One region of the Gordonia sp. VNK1 genome, then DNA from elsewhere that is predicted to be linked to it. Evidence: predicted binding sites of a transcription regulator. Region 1 holds the regulator's gene; each other region holds the start of a gene.
What was found. The regulator LexA, encoded in region 1, represses DNA repair genes until DNA is damaged. The targets are predictions, from matches to a motif close to CGAACANNTGTTCG.
Positions count from the first base shown of each region.

Region 2: a site for LexA is predicted at 1,851-1,864, ahead of ABLE94_RS05620 (DUF222 domain-containing protein). Genes of this name have one in related genera too.
Region 3: a site for LexA is predicted at 2,047-2,060, ahead of ABLE94_RS20550 (DUF222 domain-containing protein). Genes of this name have one in related genera too.

Region 1 covers NZ_JBDZDJ010000003.1:42,405-45,638, reverse strand. The annotation lists gene ptsP (phosphoenolpyruvate--protein phosphotransferase) at 1-1,068, shown strand, start outside; gene lexA (transcriptional repressor LexA) at 1,108-1,848, opposite strand; gene ABLE94_RS04145 (LysM peptidoglycan-binding domain-containing protein) at 2,115-2,714, shown strand; gene nrdR (transcriptional regulator NrdR) at 2,739-3,234, shown strand, end outside; gene hrpA (ATP-dependent RNA helicase HrpA) at 3,219-3,234, opposite strand, start outside.
Region 2 covers NZ_JBDZDJ010000003.1:379,291-382,524, reverse strand. The annotation lists gene rdgB (RdgB/HAM1 family non-canonical purine NTP pyrophosphatase) at 1-32, shown strand, start outside; gene ABLE94_RS05645 (DUF3817 domain-containing protein) at 36-404, opposite strand; gene ABLE94_RS05640 (transcriptional regulator) at 418-873, opposite strand; tRNA gene ABLE94_RS05635 (tRNA-Leu) at 1,004-1,088, shown strand; gene ABLE94_RS05630 (histone-like nucleoid-structuring protein Lsr2) at 1,139-1,501, opposite strand; gene ABLE94_RS05625 (hypothetical protein) at 1,639-1,764, opposite strand; gene ABLE94_RS05620 (DUF222 domain-containing protein) at 1,893-3,234, shown strand, end outside.
Region 3 covers NZ_JBDZDJ010000020.1:87,669-90,902, forward strand. The annotation lists gene ABLE94_RS20545 (13E12 repeat family protein) at 1-1,218, opposite strand, end outside; gene ABLE94_RS20550 (DUF222 domain-containing protein) at 1,145-1,939, opposite strand; gene ABLE94_RS20555 (TIGR03619 family F420-dependent LLM class oxidoreductase) at 2,181-3,059, shown strand; gene ABLE94_RS20560 (glycosyltransferase family 39 protein) at 3,082-3,234, opposite strand, start outside.

The sequences.
Region 1 (3,234 bases):
TGCATCGTCGCGGTCGCCGACCTCGACGAGGTACCCGCCGGAACCCTGGTGCTCGTCGACGGCACCGCCGGAACCGTTGTGCTGGAACCGGATCCGGAGCAGGCGCAGGCGGCCGTCGACGAGAGCCGGCGCGAGGCGGAACTCGTCGCGGGCTGGTCGGGGCCGGGGCACACCGCCGACGGTCACGAGGCGGCCATCCTGGCCAACGTCGCCGACGGTGTCTCCGCGCGCGCCGCCACCGCCTATCCGGTCGAGGGAGTGGGCCTGTTCCGGACCGAACTGGCCTTCCTCGACAGCGCCGAGGCACCCACGGTGGCCGAGCAGACCGAGCTCTACCGCGAGGTGCTCGAGGCGTTCGGGGGCAAGAAGGTCGTCGTGCGGACGCTCGACGCGGGTTCGGACAAGCCGTTGAAATTCGTCGACCACGGCACCGAGGCCAACCCCGCTCTGGGGGTCCGGGGTAATCGGATCACCGCTCGGCATCCGGAGATCCGCGCCGGGCAACTCGACGCCATCGCGGCGGCCGCCCGGGAGACCGGCAGCACTCCATGGGTGATGGCACCGATGATCGCCTCGGCCGACGAGGCCGCGGAGTTCGCGGCACAGGTCCGCGGGCGTGGTCTGGTCGCCGGGGTGATGGTCGAGATCCCGTCCGCCGCGATCCTCGCGTCGTCGATCCTCGCCGAGGTCGACTTCGTGTCGATCGGAACCAACGATCTGACGCAGTACACGATGGCCGCCGACCGCATGTCGGCCGATCTGGCCGAACTCACCGATCCGTGGCAGCCCGCGGTGCTCGCGCTCATCTCGATGGTGGCCGAGGCCGGGAAACGTACGGGTAAACCGGTCGGCGTCTGCGGTGAGGCCGCCGCCGACCCGCTGCTGGCCTGCGTACTCGTCGGACTCGGCGTCACCTCGCTGTCGAGTGCTCCGGCGGCGTCGGCGGCGGTCGGTGCCAAACTCGGCGGCGTCACACTCGATGCGTGCCGTGCCGCGGCGAGTGCTGCCCTCGCGACCGCCTCCCCGGCGGCCGCACGTGAGGCCGCCACCGCGGCGCTCGCCGGCTGAATTTCGGCGAGCGCCGCACCGGGCGGGCCCGGAGCCGGATCAGATCCGGCGCATCACCGTGACGACCTTGCCCAGGATGGCGGCGTCGTCGCCGGGGATGGGTTCGAAATGCTCGTTGTGCGGCATCAGCCACACGTGACCGTCCTTGCGCTTGAAGGTCTTCACGGTCGCCTCGCCGTCGATCATCGCGGCGACGATGTCACCGTTGTCGGCCACGTTCTGCTGCCGGACGACGACCCAGTCGCCGTCACAGATCGCGGCGTCGATCATCGACTCGCCGACCACCTTCAGCAGGAACAGTGAACCCTCGCCGACGAGTTCACGCGGCAGCGGGAAGACGTCCTCGACGGCCTCCTCGGCGAGGATCGGTCCACCGGCCGCGATGCGCCCGAGAACCGGGACGAAGGTCGGGGCGGGCAGATTCGACGCGACCGCGGTGTCGTCCGGTGGGGTGTGCTCGCCGTCCTGCACGTTGACCGCGCGTGGGCGGTTGTGGTCGCGCTTGAGCAGTCCCTTGCGTTCCAGTGTCCGCAGCTGATGGGCGACCGACGACGTCGAGGCCAGCCCGACGGCGTCGCCGATCTCGCGGATGCTCGGCGGATAGCCGCGCTCGCGCACCGACTTGCGGATCACATCGAGCACGCCCCGCTGACGCGGCGTGAGCGAGGCCTCCGCGGCCGCCGCGTCGAACGGGACCTCCGGCTCGTCGGCGGCGGCCGATCCGCGGCCGCGCTTGGTCGACGACGTCGACGTCGTCGAACGTCGGTTCTTCTCACTCATCGGGTGTTCGATCCTTTCGGTCGGAAACTCTGTTGTGGTCGGACGGTGTTGTCGGTGGTCCGGTGCGGTCGGTTGTCCCGTGCAGTCGGTGGTCCGGTGCGGCCGGGGTTTGTCCGCGGGTCTGCGCTGCTGGTCAACGGCCAGGTTAGTCCAGGTCACCGACAACTTCAAACATTTGTTCGACGTGTTGCGAGAAATTGTCGGAGGTGCGTGATAGAACTTCGAACATCAGTTCCTCGAACGAGTGATCGAGATCGGAGACTCTCATGCAGAACACCTTGGTTCGCAGTGAAACCGCAGGTCAGGCGCGTCGGGCGACGGTTCGGCGCACCCCGTCCGGTGCCCGTTTCGGTGCCGCTCCCGATGCCCGGGGTGCGGCGCGAGACGATGTCACGCCCCGGCGCGGCGCGATCGTGCATGCCGGACGGCCGGTGCCGGCTCGCCGCGCCACCCCGGCGGCGCGGCACCGGCACCTCCACCGCCCGGCCGACAATCGTCCGGTCGACCGGCCCCGGGTCGCGATCCCCAGGCGCCCGGCCGGGACGCCGTGCGCCGCGCCCGCGTCGCAGTCCCGTCGGGCGGGCCGTCGCGGTGCCGCGGTGGCCCTGCTGACCGGGGTGGCGCTGGCGATGCTGGTGTGGCTGATCGGTGTCGCCGGCAGCGATTACCAGGAATCCACCGCCCCCACGCCGGTGGCCACGCAGGTGGTGCACGTCCGGGCGGGGGAGTCGCTGAACTCCGTCGCCGCGCGCGTCGCGCCCGAGATGCCGCGGCAGGCGGTCATCGACGAGATCGTCGAGCTCAACGACATGGGTGGCAGCGCCCTGCGTGTCGGTCAGGCGCTGCTGACGCCCGCATATCGCTGAGCGGTGAGGCGCTATTCTCGATGCATGCGCTGCCCGTTCTGCAGGAATGATGACACCAAGGTCATCGACTCCCGAGTCGCCGACGAGGGACAGGCGATCCGTCGTCGCCGTTCGTGCAGCGCCTGTGGCCGACGATTCTCCACCGTGGAGACCGCCGTGCTGGCGGTGGTTAAGCGCAACGGCGTCACCGAACCGTTCAGTCGGGAGAAGGTGATGCGCGGGGTGCGCCGCGCCTGCCAGGGACGGCACGTCCACGAGGACGATCTGGCCCAGTTGGCGCAGCAGGTCGAAGAGACGGTGCGCGCCTCGGGCGTCGCGGAGATCCCCAGCAACGAGGTCGGTCTCGCCATTCTCAAACCGTTGCGTGACCTCGACGAGGTCGCCTATCTCCGGTTCGCGTCGGTGTACCGGTCGTTCGATTCCCTCGAGGACTTCCAACGCGAGATCGACGATCTGCAGGGCAATCTCACGCGGCGCAACGGCACGGATGCGCCCGATGCCCTCTCAGCCGAGTCGATCC
Region 2 (3,234 bases), 340 kb from region 1:
TTCCCGCGCTACGAGGCCTGGCCGCCGACTGATCTCTACAGCGTCTCGCCGCCTATCCCGTACTGCGCCTTCACTTCCTTGGTCCGGATGTGTTCGACGTAGAAGGACAGGAACGGGATGGTGCCGGCGATGGCGGTCACCAGGATCTTGCCCAGCGGCCAGCGCACCTTGATGGCCAGGTCCACCGCCAGGATGAGGTAGACGAAGTACACCCACCCGTGCACGATCGGGACGAAGTCGAGGGCGGCGACGTCGAATCCGTACTTGAGGATCAGTTCTGCGACGAGTAGCAGCAACCACAGACCGGTGATCCAGGCGAGAATGCGGTACCGCAGGAGCGCTCCCTTGACCTTCTCGATCGGTGCGGCCGCTGGTGCGACGTCGGTCGCGGATTTGTCGCTCACTGAAATGGGATCCTCACTTCTCGGATGTGTCGGTATCGGCCGGCGGCACGGTCTCGCGCAGGGCGGCGTGGGCGTGGTCGGCGGCGTTGAGTTCGGCCAGGTATTGGTTGTACTCGCGCAGCGACGGATCGTCGTCGTCGGCCCGGTCGCGCTGCAGGGTCGACGCACTGGGGATCGTCGGACGCTCGGGCAGGATGCCCTCGGGGATCTCGGTCGCGGCCTTGTTCTCGGCAATCTTCTGCGCCTCGTCCGGATCGCTCTCGAGGACCACGAAGCGGCGGTACGCCCAGACGAAGGCGAACCCGAAGGCCGGCCACTGCAGCGCGTATCCGAGATTCTGTTCAGTGCCACCGCCGGACTCGTAGGTGTCCCACTGCCACCAGGCCAAACCCAGGCAGGCGATTGCCGCGGCGACCGCGAGCACCAGGAGTGCGGGGCGGTGACGACGACGGCCGGACTGCGTAGACATACCTACGACGGTACCTGGCCTGCGCCGATGCTCTGCCGGGCGGTCGGGGTGATCTGCGTCAACGGTGACGCCGACGCTCGGGCTGATGCGGTTCGCGGGAAGTGCAGACGGTAGGCTGTGCTCGCAGCACGCGCGAGTGGCGGAATTGGCAGACGCACTGGATTTAGGTTCCAGTGTCTACGGACGTGGGGGTTCAAGTCCCCCCTCGCGCACCAGCATTCACCTCGGTCGGTGACCCCTATGGCGAGGAACCTCGGCGTTGGTCTCAGTGCGCCGCGTCGTACGCGTCGACGACGTTGCGAGGTAGGCGACCCCGGGCGGAGACGGAGTATCCGTTCGCAGTGGCCCACTCCCGGACCTGCGCCGGGTCCGGCGTGGTGGATTGGCGTCGGGTGGGCGGATCGATGCGTGTCGCGGTGGGGTGACGTCGACCCCCGACGCGGGTGGAGACGGCGAGCAGTTTGGCGAGCGGGACCCGTCCGTCCTCGATCTTCGCGAGGTTCACCTTCGAGGTATCGAGCCGGTAGACGACGCCCGCCCAGGACCACATCACACTGCGTGCATCGTCGACACCGAGGGGTTTGCCATCGAGGTCGTCGACGAACGAGGTCACCTTCACCCTTGCCACGTGATGCACGTTAACACATGGATAATCCGATGTCGCGAATCCGGGAAAGGAATCGACGTCAGCCTCACGTGAGGCGACGCGGCTCCGTCGCCTCAGGTGAGGCTGGTGTGCCCGACGACGCGCCATTCGCCCGCCGCCTAGTAGGTCGTGTACCCGTTCGGTTCGACCACTTTGAGCACCCCGCCGTTCTCGATGGTCAGGTCCGCGGACTCGTACTCGTGATCGCGGCCTCCGGTCAGGACGAGCTTCACATTCTGCGCCATGGCAGTCGAGCCTAGAGTGACCGATGGTCGCCCGCCCTGCGAGCGAACGGTTTTGTCGGTGGCCGTCTCTACAATGATGGTCAGATCGAAGAGAGCTTCGACGGTCATCTTGTTCGAGGGGGCGAGGAGTGAGCAGCATTCCATGGAGCGCGCGGATTCGTGGGGATGTGCGCGATGCGTTGCTGAAGCAGGGGCCGTCGCCGTGGCCGGGTCTACCCAGCTCGTTTCTGTTCGGGGTGGATCCGGATCGGTTGGATCAGCATTCGATCAACGAGGTGCTGGTCGCGATGACCGAACTGGACCGCTGCCGTTCCTATATGGCGTGGCTGGACTCCTACTTCACCGCGTATGTGGTGAGGTGTCTGACCGACCGCCCGTTGGACGAGTCGGCGGAGTACGCGCAGATCACGGCCGAACACATCTCCCGGACCCGGAATCTGGCAATGGTGACCACCCGCAGGCTGGTGGATGAGGCGATCGTGATGGCCACCCGCCTGCCCAAGACGGGGCGGGCATTACTCGAAGGCCGGATCAGCCACAGTCAGTTCCGGACCCTGATCGATCGCACCAACCTGCTCGATCCGGGACCGGCCTTGCATCCGAACACCGCCCTGGTGGACGCGGCGATCGCCGAGCGGTTGTTCAGCCGCCAGGGGCAGTGGCCGGCGACGAGTTTGCGGGACATGGTCGACAAGATCGTCTTCCAACACGCCCCGGACGCTGTCCGGGAACCGCGGAAGCGGAACCTGGACAAGCGGGCTGTGTTCACTCATTTCGAGGGCGACGGGACCGGGGAGATCACCGGGACCATGTCCGCGGAGAACATCACGATCGCGGAGAAGACGATCGCCGCCCTGGCCGATTGTGCCTGCCGGAAGGATCCGCGGACGCGGCGGCAACGTCAGGCCGATGCCATGTACTCGTTGTTGTCGGGGACGCAGTTCGCGTGTGAGTGCGGGCGTGAGGACTGTTCCGCGGTGATCCCGGAGCCGGGCTGTATTCCGGATGTGCAGATCGTGTTGCACGTGATTGCCGATGAGACCACCGCTGCGGCGATCGAGGAACGCCAGCGACAACAAGAACAGCACGAGCAGGAGCAGTCTGCGGCCGCCGACAGCGAATCCGATAGCAGTGCAACCGAATCCGTGGTCCAGTCACGGCGTCCGGAACCGGAACCCGAGTCGATGCCCACACCTGAGCCGGTCGTGGAGGCCGACGCGGGTGCGGCACAGATGTCGCTACTCGACGAGAGCGGTCCCTCTGACGCGGACACTGCAGACGTGGAACAGGCACCAGAACCCGAGTCTCGCACCGAGCCCGAGCCCGAGTCGGACGCCGACGTGGGCGTGGCGCGGATGTCGTCGCGTATGGAGAGTCCTGAGGTGAACGCTTCTGACGGCGAGGGCACTCCCGATGCGGCCGTCGTCGACACCGGCGGCGACTCATGCGGTGAGTCGCCCTTGTCCGGCG
Region 3 (3,234 bases), on a different contig from region 1:
CTGGCGTCGGCGGGCGTGTTTGGCCTCCACCCGACTCATGCGTCGGGTGGGATGCAGGATGCGCGCCGACTCGGCAGGTGTTGCCTCATCCGGAGCCGGCGTGGGTGGTGCCCGGAACCGGATGCGCGCCAACCCGGGAAACAGGTCTTCCAGGGTGAACGGATTACCGAGAATCACCATGCCCTCGGGAGTGAGGAACTCCGTGCGCAACCGGCCATCGGCGTCGCGGTACTGCTCATCGAGCCAGCCGACCCCAAACGTCTTGAGCAGGTGCGCAAACCGTGACTTCGCGTTCAGGTTGTCCGGCACCGTCGCACCACCTGCACCGGGGTTGCGGTGGTCGAACTCGGCGACGTGATCGACCTCGGCGCTCATCGCCGAGCGATCCTCACCCGGGGTGACCGTCCACCCGTCACGGATCCGTACGAACCGATCCAGCACCGACGACGGCCGATACGGATTCCCCGGCGCGGTCGCCGACACCTCGATACCGCCATCGGGACCGACCACCGCATGCGGCCCGATCAACCGCCGCACCACCGCATCGGGCCGGGTGATCAACCCGAACGCCTGTACATCCGAGACCACACCCTGCCCGAAGATGAACGCCGCAGAACCAGCAGGCGCAGGCGCATCGCCGGTATCTGACTGCCCGGCAGCGACATTCGCGTCGCTTGCCGCAGCACCGACGACGAGGCCACCGCCAACAGTGGACGACTCAGGGGTGGACGACTCAGCAGTGGACGGCTCGGCGGCAGGCGACTCCGCGGGTTCACCGTCGGCGACGCACTGCTGCACCCCGCCCCGCGACTCCGACGCCTCCGCGGCGGGTGGCGGCTCGGTGGAAAACGCCTGCGCCGCAGCCCGTTCCTGCGCCGCAGCCCGTTCCTGCGCCGCAGCCCGCTCTTGCGCCGCGACCCGCTCGGCCGCCGCGGCTTCTTCGGCCGCCGCATAGGTGCGCTCATCACACACCACATGCACCATCACCGCCGCCGCAGCCGGCGGCACCGTCCCCGCCTCCGGAATCACCGCCGGACACTCCTCACGACCGCACAAGCACTCGAACGCCGTCCCCGACAACAACGCGAAACACGCATCCGAACACCGCTGCCGCCGCGTCCGCGGATCCTCGGCACACACCGCATCAGCCAACCGAGAAATCCCCGCCATCGCGATCGCCACATTCTCCGCGGTCATCGTCGCCGTGATCGAGGCCATCCCATCCGGACGCGGCCGAGCGATGGACCGACCGCTTGTCACCGGCACGCCGACACCGCTCCCGCACCGCATCCGGATCATGACGGAACACGATCCGATCCACCATCGTCGCCAACTGCGCCCGCGACCACGCCCCACCATGCCGCGCCAACTCCTCGGCCACCTCGGCATCGACCGCCGCCGCCGTGTCGCACCCGTCGAGCAACTCGGTGCACGCCACCACCACCGGCACCAACTCCGGCACGATCCGACCCTGCCGCAACTGCTCGAACACCTTCGGCACCCGCTCATGCATCACATCGGCATGCTCCACCAGCACCTCCGCCGCCCGCTGCGAGATGCTCAGCAACTGCCCGACCCGCGCACCGATCAACGCCGTGGTATCCGCCAACAGAAAGTCATGAACCTCATCGGCCGGACGTAACCGCCGCACCCGCTGCGCGATCTCCCGCACCGCCACGTACCTGTGATAAGCGAGATAGCAGGCGCCGCGCTGCAGCGTGATCAGCTGCCCCGACCAACCGTTCACCGCCTCATCACTGACGCCGATCACCGGACCCGTCGGCGTGTCATCACCATCGGCACGGTACGAGGCGATCACCTCGGCCACCACATCATCACTGACGAACTCGTCGAGCAACGCCGGCCACAACGACTCCCCCAACCAGAAATCCGCGGCCGACCACCGCCGACCCGTCCCCTCGCTCATCGCCTCGGTCATGCGGTGCCACCCCCTCGGACATCTCAACACGAATACATGTGTGTTCGCGGTCATGTTCTATTATGCCGACGCCACCGACAGAACCGCCACGATCCGATCCTCGAAATCGAACTGATGTTCGCACCTTGCTCCCCGCTCTGCGGCCGGCAAGAAGCCTCCCGATCCCCCAACCCTCTCCCAGAAAACTAGAACGTGTTCTACTCTGAGTAAGCCGGTCCACGAGAACCAAAGGGGCACACCGATGCGTTTCACCTTCGCCGAGGCGATGACCGACCCCGCCTACTACGCGCCGCTCGCACAGGCCGCCGAGAAGGCCGGGTATGCCGGATTCACCATCCCCGACTCCCTCGCCTACCCCGAGGAGTCGGACGCGAAGTATCCCTACACTCCCGACGGCAATCGGGAGTTCCTCGAGGACAAGGCGTTCATCGAGACCTTCATCCAGGCGGCGGCCCTCGGCGCGGTCACCTCCACCATCCGCTTCACCCCGTTCGTCCTGAAGCTTCCGGTGCGGCCACCGGCACTCGTGGCCAAGCAGGCAGCGTCGGTGGCCTACCTGACCGGCAATCGGCTCGCGCTCGGCGTCGGCACCAGCCCATGGCCGGAGGACTACGACATCATGGGCGTGGACTTCCGCCGGCGCGGCAAGCGGATGGACGAATGCATGGACATCATCCGCGGCCTCACCTCCGGCGAATACTTCGAGTTCCACGGCGAGTTCTACGACATCCCCAAGATCAAGATGGCACCGGCGCCCACCGAACCCATCCCGCTGCTCGTCGGCGGTCACGCCGACGCCGCGCTACGACGGGCGGTGATCCGCGGCGACGGCTGGATGCACGGCGGCGGACCGGCCGAGGAACTCGACGCCCTCCTCGACACCATCGCCGACATCCGCAAGGCGGAGGGAAAGACCAACGATCCCTTCGAGATTCACGTCATCTCCCTCGACGCCTACACCGTCGACGGCGTGAAGAAGCTGGAGGACAAGGGGATCACCGACGTCATCGTCGGATTCCGGCTGCCCTACGTCGTCGGTCAGGACACCGAACCACTACAGAAGAAGATCGATCACCTGAACTGGTACGCGGACAACGTCATCGCCAAGGTCAACGGCTGAGTCCCGGCAGAGTTCTCTGCGCTCATCGATCCCGCTCCATCAGTATCACCTGCGAATTGGTGAACGGGATCTGTTGCACCACATGTAGTCCCGAGTCTGACAGCTCCCGGTGGAGCGCAGTGTCGACGAATCGCTCGCGACGGAAGGTCCACACCTGCATCCCGCCCGGGAACGT